DNA from 2 places in the Pseudomonas sp. LBUM1640 genome. Region 1 is predicted to be linked to the other one. Evidence: predicted binding sites of a transcription regulator. Region 1 holds the regulator's gene; the other holds the start of a gene.
What was found. Region 1 encodes sigma-54, which starts transcription at its own class of promoters, with help from an activator protein. Its sites were predicted from a motif close to ANTGGCATNNANNTTGCTNT; they were not measured.

Region 1 (5,228 bases):
AGGCCCGCGGGCAGGTTATCAATGCAATAGAAGCCGTTGTCCTCAAGAACGTTGAGGGCAGTACTTTTACCCGAGCCGGAGCGGCCGCTGACGATGATCAAACGCATGATTACTGCCCGTTTTGTTCATCCAGGACAACCTGATAGAGCGCCTCGTTGCTGCTGGCACTGCGCAGTTTGTCGCGTACTTCCTTGCGGTCGAGCATGCTGGCAATCTGCCGGAGCAGTTCCAGGTGCGCATCGGTGGCGGCTTGCGGGACCAGCAGAACGAACAGCAGGTCGACCGGCGCGCCGTCGATGGCGTCGAAATCGATTGGGGCGTCGAGGTGCAGCAGGGCACTCACTGGCGCTTCACAGCCTTGCAGGCGGCAGTGTGGAATCGCGATACCGTTGCCAAAACCGGTTGAACCAAGTTTTTCACGGGCGATAAGTGCCTCATACACAGCTTGCGTATCCAGTTCGGGCACTTCGCGGCCGATCAGGTTGGCAATTTGTTCGAGGGCGCGCTTTTTACTGCCGCCCGGCACGTTCACGAGGGAACGGCCGGGGGTCAGGATGGTTTCAAGTCGGATCATGGGTGGGGAGTGTTAGCGGCCTGTGCCCTGAAGAAGGCTCTGCTGCTTTTCCTTATGCTTTTTAAGTTGGCGGTCAAGCTTGTCAGTCAAGGCATCAATTGATGCATACATGTCTTCATGCTCGGCATTGGCGACTACTTCGCCGCCGGGAATCTGGAGGGTCGCCTCGATTTTCTGCTGGAGTTTGTCGACCTTCATGATCACTTGCACATTGGTGATCTTGTCAAAATGACCCTCAAGCCGCTTCAGCTTCTGCTCGACATATTCGCGCAATGGAGGGGTGACTTCTACATGGTGTCCACTGATGTTGACTTGCATACAGCTTCTCCTTCGTTGCCAGTGCATAAAGCGACGGGTAGGAATACCCGCCACTGGAACGCTATGGCCCGCCCGTCACATCAAACGCTTACGCTCGCTGGAAGGCGCGATCCCGAGGGACTCGCGGTACTTGGCGACGGTTCGACGGGCGACCTGAATGCCTTGTGCCTCCAGTAAACCAGCGATCTTACTGTCACTCAATGGCTTTTTCTGATTTTCCGCGGCAACCAGTTTTTTGATGATCGCGCGGATCGCCGTGGACGAGCATTCGCCGCCCTCGGAGGTGCTGACGTGGCTGGAGAAAAAGTATTTCAACTCATAAATACCCCGTGGGGTATGCATGAATTTTTGCGTGGTCACCCGCGAAATCGTCGATTCGTGCATGCCCACCGCTTCGGCGATGTCATGCAGCACCAGCGGTTTCATGGCCTCGTCGCCATATTCCAGGAAGCCGCGCTGGTGCTCGACGATCTGGGTAGCCACTTTCATCAGGGTTTCGTTGCGGCTTTGCAGGCTCTTGATGAACCAGCGCGCTTCCTGCAACTGGTTGCGCATGAAGGTGTTGTCGGCGCTGGTGTCGGCGCGGCGCACAAAGCCTGCGTATTGCGGGTTGACGCGCAGGCGTGGCACCGATTCCTGGTTCAGCTCCACCAGCCAGCGCTCATTGTCCTTGCGCACGATCACATCGGGCACGACATACTCGGCTTCGCTGGACTCGATCTGCGAGCCTGGGCGAGGGTTGAGGCTCTGTACCAGCTCGATGACCTGGCGCAGGTCATCTTCCTTGAGCTTCATGCGGCGCATCAACTGGCTGTAGTCGCGGCTGCCCAGCAGGTCGATGTAGTCGGTGACCAGGCGCTGGGCCTCGGCAAGCCAAGGGGTCTTGGCGGGCAGTTGACGCAGTTGCAGCTGCAGGCATTCGCTGAGGGTGCGGGCACCAATGCCGGCAGGCTCGAATTGTTGGATGCGGTGCAGGACGGCTTCGATTTCGTCCAGCTCAATGTCCAGCTCCGGGTCGAACGCCTCGAGAATTTCATCGAGGGTTTCGTCCAGGTAGCCCTGGTTATTGATGCAGTCGATCAGGGTGACGGCGATCAGGCGATCAGTGTCGGACATCGGTGCCAGGTTCAGCTGCCACAGCAAATGGCTCTGCAGGCTCTCGCCGGCGGACGTGCGGGTGGTGAAATCCCACTCGTCATCATCGTTGCTCGGCAGGCTGCTGGCGCTGGTCTGGTAGACGTCTTCCCACGCGGTGTCCACGGGAAGCTCGTTGGGAATGCGCTCGTTCCATTCGCCTTCCTCAAGGTTGTCCACCGTAGGGGCGGTTTCCTGATAGGAGGGTTCCTGCACGTCGGCGTTGGGTTTTTGCTCGATGTTGTCGGCCAGCGGGTCTGCATTATCGAAGTCGTCGCCTTCTTCCTGGCGTTCGAGCATCGGATTGGACTCCAGGGCCTCCTGGATTTCCTGTTGCAGGTCCAGGGTCGACAATTGGAGCAGGCGGATGGCCTGTTGCAGCTGCGGTGTCATCGTCAGCTGCTGGCCCATTCTCAGGACTAGCGATGGTTTCATGGCAGGGGCTTAACACCTTATTCGCCGGCGCAATGCGCCATCCACGACAGGGCGCGTGAGCGCCAAACATAAGCAAATTATATGCCTGATATCGGGGGCTTTGCCTAGAGCGCGGTAACAATAAAAAAATGGAGGTTTTTATTGACTCCCGCGCGCCTTGGCGAATGGCCAGACACCACAGTGCTTACAGGCGGAACTCGTGGCCCAGGTACACTTCCTTGACCAGTTCGTTAGCCAGGATGGTGGCGGAGTCGCCTTCGGCGATCAGCTGGCCATCGTTGACGATATAAGCTGTTTCACAGATATCGAGGGTCTCACGGACGTTGTGGTCGGTGATCAGCACGCCGATACCCTTGGCCTTGAGGTGATGGATGATCTGCTTGATGTCGCCAACCGAGATCGGGTCGACGCCGGCAAACGGTTCGTCCAGCAGGATGAATTTCGGTGCAGTGGCCAGGGCGCGGGCGATTTCGACGCGACGACGCTCACCACCGGACAAACTCATGCCCAGGTTGTCACGAATGTGGTTGATGTGGAATTCCTGCAGCAGGCTTTCCAGCTCCTTGCGACGGCCGTCACGGTCGAGTTCCTTGCGGGTCTCGAGGATCGCCATGATGTTATCGGCAACCGACAGTTTGCGGAAGATCGACGCTTCCTGGGGAAGATAGCCGATACCGGCGCGTGCACGACCGTGCATCGGCTGGTGGCTGACGTCCAGGTCGTCGATCAGTACGCGCCCTTGATCCGCCTGAACCAGGCCGACGATCATATAGAAGCATGTGGTCTTGCCGGCACCGTTCGGGCCAAGCAAGCCGACGATCTGGCCGCTGTCGATCGACAGGCTCACGTCGCGTACGACCTGACGGCTTTTATAGGCCTTGGCCAAATGCTGGGCTTTCAGGGTTGCCATTAGTTCGCCTTCTTCGCGTCGGGTTTCGGCGCCGGCTTGGTCGCGTCAGCTTTCTGCTTAGGCTGGATAACCATGTCGATACGCGGGCGAGCGGTGGAGACCTTGGTGCCATTGGCGCGGCCGGCCTGGGCGATCTGTTTCACGGTGTCATAGGTGATTTTTTCACCTTCCGTGGTGTTGCCATCGGTGCTGACCACTTTGGCCTGATCGATCAGGACAATGCGGTTCTGCTGGGCGTGGTACTGGATGGTCTTGCCGTAGCCTTTCATCGGGGCAGTATCGGCAGGCGCCTGCTTCTGTTCGAAATAGGCCAGGTTGCCCACCGAAGTCACCACGTCAATGTCACCGGCCGGGGTGCGCGTGAGCGTCACCGTATTGCCGGTGATTTTCATCGAACCTTGGGTGATGATCACGGCGCCGGTGTAGGTGGCTACACCTTGCTTGTCATCCAGCTGCGCATCGTCAGCCTGAATGTGGATCGGTTGCTGGCTATCGTTCGGCAGAGCCCAGGCGCTCACGCTTCCCAGTGCTGCGCCCAGACCGAGCAAAATAGGGAGGGTTTTAACGAGCCTCATACTGTCCTCTTACGTTCGATAGCAGGTGTATCCTGCTTTCTTTCAAATACGCTTTCATTCCCTTGCCAGTCGATACACCGCCAGCGCCGTCGATTCTAACGTCTTGCTCGGTCTGCGCATATTGCTGTTGTGGGAAAACGGTCATGCGACTGCTGGTAATGATGGTGTCGCGGTTCTTGTCGTCAGTGCGCGCAACGCGCACCGAGTCGATCAGTTCCACCTGAGTGCCGCCCTTGTTCACCTCACCGCGCTTGCTGGTGACATGCCATGGGAACTCGGTGCCCCGGTAGAGGTTCAGGTCGGGATTGGTCAGCAGGCTGACATCCGTGGCCTTGAGGTTCTCGACTTTGTCAGCGGTCATTTCGTACTGAACCTTGCCATCGGGCAGGAACTGTATGGTGTGAGCGTTGATGGCGTAATAGGCGATAGCGCTTTCATCGACAGCCGCTACAGGCTTGTCTAGGAAGCGCTCCGGGCTGATATTCCAGTAGCCCACCGCCAGGAACAGCGCGGCGATCACTGCGAATAGCAGGAAGTTGCGAATCTTTTTGCTCAGCATAAAAAGCTCTATAGGTAGGCGGCGTGGGCCGCTTCAAGGCTGCCTTGGGCGCGCAGGATCAACTCGCAGAACTCGCGGGCAGCACCTTCACCGCCACGTGCGGTAGTAATGCCGTGGGCGTGTTCACGAACAAACGCCGCGGCATTCGCGACGGCCATGCCCAGGCCCACCCGGCGAATCACCGGCAGGTCAGGCAGATCGTCACCCAGGTAGGCGACTTGCTCATAGCTTAGGTTGAGTTGGCCAAGAAGCTCGTCCAGAACCACCAGTTTATCCTCACGGCCCTGATACAGGTGAGGAATCCCCAGGTTTTGTGCGCGGCGTTCCACTACCGGTGTTTTTCGACCACTGATAATCGCCGTTTGCACGCCCGCGGCCATCAGCATCTTGATGCCTTGGCCGTCGAGCGTGTTGAACGTCTTGAATTCGCTGCCGTCTTCGAGAAAGTACAGGCGGCCATCGGTCAGCACGCCATCGACGTCGAAAATCGCCAGCTTGATGTTTTTACCGCGTTGCAACAGGTCGCTGGACATTTACATCACTCCCGCACGCAGCAAGTCGTGCATGTTCAGGGCGCCAATCGGGCGGTCGTCGCTATTGACCACCACCAGCGCGCCGATCTTGTGGTCTTCCATGATCTTCAATGCTTCGGCTGCAAGCATTTCGGGGCGGGCGGTCTTGCCGTGTGGCGTCATTACCGCGTCAATAGTTGCGGTGTGGATA
Region 2 (5,228 bases), 2.7 Mb from region 1:
AATCCAGCGGCTGCAGATGTTCAGCACCCACTCGGCCTGCAGCGTCACCCAGATGGGGGTTGCCGCGTACCTGGAAAACGGTGGCTACGACCGCCACTTGCGCTACATCCGCCAGGAATATCGCAAGAACCTCAGCGCCTTCCAATTGGCGGTGCAGCAGTATTTCCCGGAGGGCACACAGATGACGCGCCCCACCGGCGGCTTCATCTTGTGGGTCAGTTTGCCTGGGCGGGTCAATACCCAGGAACTGCACGTGCGCGCACTGCAGCAGGGCATCAGCATTGCACCGGGGGTGATCTTCAGTAATACGGAACAGTTCAACCACTGTATTCGCCTCAATTGCGGTACGCCGTGGAACCGCGAGGCAGAGCGGGCGCTGATGACCTTGGGCATGCTGGCCAGCCAGTTGTGTCAGGAGACTGCCGCGGGCCTTTTGTAGCGCTGGTTGTGGCGTGTAAAGGGGACAGAACCGATAGCTGGCTATTCACCAGACTTGTCAGGCCGCGCACAAAAAGCGAGCATATGGCCCTCTGCCGTAAATGCTGTTGGCGATATGACCTCTATTTTTCGCGCTGCTGTGGTGATTGGCCTGTTAAGCCTGTGCAATGTCGGCATGCTGCTGGCGGCAACCCCCGTGGCTGAAAACAAGCCCGCTGCCAGTGCTGCGCAGAAGCCTGCCGCGAAGAAGCCGGCCCCCGCTAAAAAAGCCGCGGCTACCAAGAAGAAAGCCGCCACCGTTAAAAAGCGCGCACCGATCGCGAGCAAATCCAAATCCGCCCGTGAAGTGGCCCAGACCAAACTGCCACCGGCACAGTTGGACCTGTCCCTGCCATCTGACATGGTCAGGCACTTGCAGCCCATCGGCACCATGCCAAAGCCTAAGAGTGTGCCGCTGCTCCCGCCGATGTTTGATGAAAAGCCTTCCGACAACAGCGCGTTCCAGATCAACGGGCGCTTGCTCAGCAACGAAATGAAGCTGCAATTGCGCAACGAAGAGCGCCGCGATGTGGAAGGCGCCGCGCTGGATTTCGAATTCAAGCAATAAACCTTCCCCCCAAAGGTGACGCAGGCCCTCGACCATCTGTCGCAGACTGGTCAGTCACTTTTGTTTTGTGCGAAAAACCCCTGTTAGACCATTTTAAAACGGCTGTTTAAGGGCGTACTCTAGCCCGGCCATCCACATTGAGTCGTCGAGGACCTGCTGGTCATGAAATGCCGTGAAGGCTGTGGCGCATGCTGCATTGCCCCCTCCATCAGTTCACCGTTGCCGGGAATGCCCCATGGCAAACCTGCCGGCGTTCGCTGCCTGCACCTGTCGGTCGAACAGCTATGCCAGCTGTTTGGCCAACCGGAACGCCCAGCGGTGTGCAGTGATTTCAAGGCAGATTTGGATGTCTGTGGCACCGACCAAGCCGATGCAATCCGGTTGATCGGCTGGTGGGAGCAGATGACGGCGGCTTGATGGGCTTTACTATCGGAACTTAAACAATAAGGAATACGACAATGGGTTCGCTGAAACGAATGGCTGTGTTGTGCGGTTTTACGGTGTTGTTTGCTGCCACTGCCCAGGCTGAGGATTGGCAAGTTGCCAAGGACGAAGACGGTATCAAGGTGTCCTTGAGCGAAATTGCCGGCTCCAAATACAAGGCGTATCGCGGTGTGACCGTGATCAAGGCGCCGGTCGCCAAGATCCAGGCCCTGCAGGAAGATGTGGCCGGTGCCTGCTCCTGGATCCATGAATGCAAATCGCAAAAACTGCTCAAGACTGAAGGTGACAAGAGCTGGACCTACACCCAGTTCAAAGCACCGTTCCCTGTGACCGATCGCGACTCGATCCTTGAGATCACCACCTCCAAGGCGGCTGACGGCACCGTGACCCGTAAACTGCTGGAAGTGCCGACCTATCAGCCGCAAGTAAAAGGCTACGTGCGCGTGGCCCAGGTAGATGGCTATTGGAAACTGGTGCCAAAAGGCGACAACCAGACCGAAGTGACCTACCAGGTGCACACCGAGCCAGGCGGCAGCGTGCCGTCGTGGTTGGCCAACAAGTTCGTGGTGGACGCGCCGTTCAACACCTTGAAAGCCTTGAAAGAACACGCTGAAAAATAAGCGCAGTTGATCCGGTGCCTCCGGACGTGAGTGGAACGTTTGCCGAGCCCTCAAGGTCCAGATAGTTGTAAGCCCACACACGGGTTTTATCGAGGAGGCACCGATGCAAAAGTGGCAGATTACCTTCGTTGATGATCACGGCGTACAGTCCGTTGAGCAGTTCACCTGCGACCAAAAGCCGAGCCTCGAAGATGCGGCGCACATGATTCGTAACAAGCTGGTGCCGGTGGCTGCCGAACTCGACCTCAATGACCTTGAGGGGCGTAAACCCGAGCCTACGGTCAAGATCCTCAAAGACCAGAACAGCATTCAAATCCTCGACATCTCGCCCGCCGCCTGAACATTCCCTGTATGCCATCCAAACCCCTCTGGTGGAGGTGATAGCTTCGCGCTACTCTGCAGGGGAGATCAGCGAATGAATCGCTAAGGTCTGGTCTTGTCAGCTACATGCTTGTTTTCCCGCGGTGTCGTAACTGCCGTAGCACCCGCGTCAGCAGGGCGCGGTCTTCGGGAAGCACGGAAAGTCTATCCATCAGTTTGAGGAGGACGTTTCATGAGCACAGCCTATCAAGAAGACATCAGCACCAACGTACTGCGCCGCATGAAAGAGGGCGGCTTTGACTTCTCACGTTTCCACCCCATTGAGTTCTACGCCATATTCCCGGATGAGGAACGGGCGCGCAGGGCTGCGGGTCGATTTCGTGGGGAATCCCTGAATGCCCAGGTCAGCGCGCGCGATGACGGCGCCTGGTATCTGGAGTTGAGCAAAATCATGTTCGCAACGTACGATGGCATAGGAGACTTCGAGCAAGACTTTGAAGCGGTGGTCGAGCCTTTGGGTGGCATCATCGAGGGATGGGGCGTCAAACAGGAGGTGCGTGGGTTACCCATGTAACTCACAGCATGTAGCAGCATGAGAAACGCAGCGTATCGGCTGACCTTTGGGTCGGCCGATTTTGTTTGTGTTGTACGAAAGTTGGCGGAACTTGCAGTGCATTTTCTCGCACCAAAAAAAAGCCACCCAAAGAGGGTGGCCTAAAGGGAAGAGCGGTTCGCTGAAGCTGTAGGACGCATCCTGTTCAGCCGATGAGCGTGATTATCCGCAGGCGCGGCCGGGCAGTGAAATCAACTCTGACTATGCTGTTGATAGTCAAAGCCCGCATTGCGATGAAGCGCGGGACACGACAGCGGGCATTCTGCGCACCAGGACGGTGCGTGCAGATCCGGGTGGTAATTCAACTCACTGATTTTTAAGTGTTTATGCCGATGGCACGGGCCTTGCGATGCTTCAAGCGCCCGGGTGACAAGGAGTACGGCATGACCCGCACTTATTACGATGAAATGTACGACGGGGCAGGGCAGGTCCGCCCCCATTACCGCGAGTTCGCCCGCTGGTTAGCTGAAACCCCAGCCGAACTGCTGGCGCAGCGTCGGCGTGAGGCCGATTTGCTGTTCCACCGCGCCGGGATCACCTTCACCCTTTACGGGGACGAACAGGGCACCGAGCGCCTGATCCCCTTTGACACCATCCCGCGCAGCATTCCTGCGAGCGAATGGCAGATCGTCGAGCGCGGCTGCATCCAACGGGTCAAGGCGCTGAACATGTTTCTCGCCGACCTGTATCACGAGCAGCGCATCATCAAGGCCGGGATCATCCCTGCCGAACAGGTGCTGGCCAACGAGCAATACCAGCTGGCCATGCAGGGCCTGGACTTGCACCGCGACCTGTATTCCCACATCTCCGGGGTCGACCTCGTACGCGATGGTGACGGCACTTACTACGTGCTGGAAGACAACCTGCGTACACCAAGCGGCGTCAGCTACATGCTCGAAGACCGCAAGATGATGATGCGCCTGTTCCCCGAACTGTTTGCCGCCCAGCGCATTGCGCCCATCGATCACTACCCCAACCTGCTGCTCGACACCTTGAAAAGCTCAAGCCCGCTGGATAACCCCAGCGTGGTGGTGCTGACACCGGGGCGCTTCAACAGCGCGTTCTTCGAACATGCCTTCCTGGCCCGAGAAATGGGTGTGGAACTGGTGGAAGGCGCCGACCTGTTTGTACGCGATGACCGCGTGTTCATGCGCACCACTGACGGCCCCAAGGCCGTGGACGTGATCTACCGTCGCCTTGACGACGCGTTCCTCGACCCGCTGGCCTTTAACCCGGACTCCATGCTCGGCGTGCCCGGCCTGCTCGCGGCGTATCGCTCAGGCAATGTGGTGCTGGCCAATGCGATCGGCACCGGGGTGGCGGATGACAAGTCGGTGTACCCGTTCGTCACCGAGATGATCCGTTTTTACCTGGATGAAGAGCCAATCCTGAAGAACGTTCCTACGTTTCAATGCCGCAAGCCCGATGAACTTTCCCACGTGTTGGCCAACCTTGCGGACTTGGTCGTCAAGGAAACCCAGGGCTCCGGCGGCTACGGCATGCTGGTGGGACCTGCGTCCAGCAAAGCTGAAATCGAAGCCTTCCGTGCGCGCATCAAGGCCAAGCCCCACGCCTACATCGCGCAGCCAACCCTGTGTTTATCCACGTGCCCGACCTTTGTCGAAAACGGTATTGCGCCGCGCCATATCGACCTGCGCCCGTTTGTGTTGTCCGGCAAGGAAACCCGCGTGGTCCCTGGTGGCTTGACCCGCGTGGCCCTGCGTGAAGGCTCGCTGGTGGTCAACTCGTCCCAGGGCGGCGGCACCAAAGACACTTGGGTGGTCGAGGACTGATGCCATGTTGAGTAGAACTGCCTCGGATTTGTACTGGATGTCGCGCTACCTGGAACGCGCGGAAAACCTCGCGCGCATGCTCGATGTCAGTTATTCGCTGTCACTGATGCCGCAGGATGGGCGCGGTGATGGCCTGCATGAATTGGCCATGCCGCTGCTGATCACCGGCACCTTGGAGGATTACCACGAACGCCACGGCGATTTGCATGCCGAGCGCCTGCTGCACTTTTTTGCGCTGGACGCGGCCAACCCAGCCAGCATCTACAGTTGCCTCGGTGCCGCGCGCGCCAGTGCCCATGCGGTGCGTGGGCGAATCACCGCCGACATGTGGGAAAACATCAACGCCACTTGGCTGGATATTCGCGATATTGCCCAGCAAGGGCTGAGCCGCT

Region 2: the regulator sigma-54 is predicted to act here: its motif matches at 3,375-3,394, upstream of ACA065_RS23105 (circularly permuted type 2 ATP-grasp protein).

What each region holds. Positions count from the first base shown of each region.
Region 1 covers NZ_CP166816.1:1,040,418-1,045,645, forward strand. Annotated here, with positions in the region: gene rapZ (RNase adapter RapZ) at 1-107, opposite strand, end outside; gene ptsN (PTS IIA-like nitrogen regulatory protein PtsN) at 110-574, opposite strand; gene hpf (ribosome hibernation-promoting factor, HPF/YfiA family) at 587-892, opposite strand; gene ACA065_RS04605 (RNA polymerase factor sigma-54) at 968-2,461, opposite strand; gene lptB (LPS export ABC transporter ATP-binding protein) at 2,646-3,371, opposite strand; gene lptA (lipopolysaccharide transport periplasmic protein LptA) at 3,371-3,946, opposite strand; gene lptC (LPS export ABC transporter periplasmic protein LptC) at 3,933-4,505, opposite strand; gene ACA065_RS04625 (KdsC family phosphatase) at 4,514-5,038, opposite strand; gene ACA065_RS04630 (KpsF/GutQ family sugar-phosphate isomerase) at 5,039-5,228, opposite strand, start outside.
Region 2 covers NZ_CP166816.1:5,252,795-5,258,022, reverse strand. Annotated here, with positions in the region: gene ACA065_RS23135 (aminotransferase-like domain-containing protein) at 1-439, shown strand, start outside; gene ACA065_RS23130 (translation initiation factor 2) at 554-1,045, shown strand; gene ACA065_RS23125 (YkgJ family cysteine cluster protein) at 1,208-1,462, shown strand; gene ACA065_RS23120 (START domain-containing protein) at 1,504-2,109, shown strand; gene ACA065_RS23115 (hypothetical protein) at 2,213-2,449, shown strand; gene ACA065_RS23110 (ribonuclease E inhibitor RraB) at 2,663-3,004, shown strand; gene ACA065_RS23105 (circularly permuted type 2 ATP-grasp protein) at 3,427-4,836, shown strand; gene ACA065_RS23100 (alpha-E domain-containing protein) at 4,841-5,228, shown strand, end outside.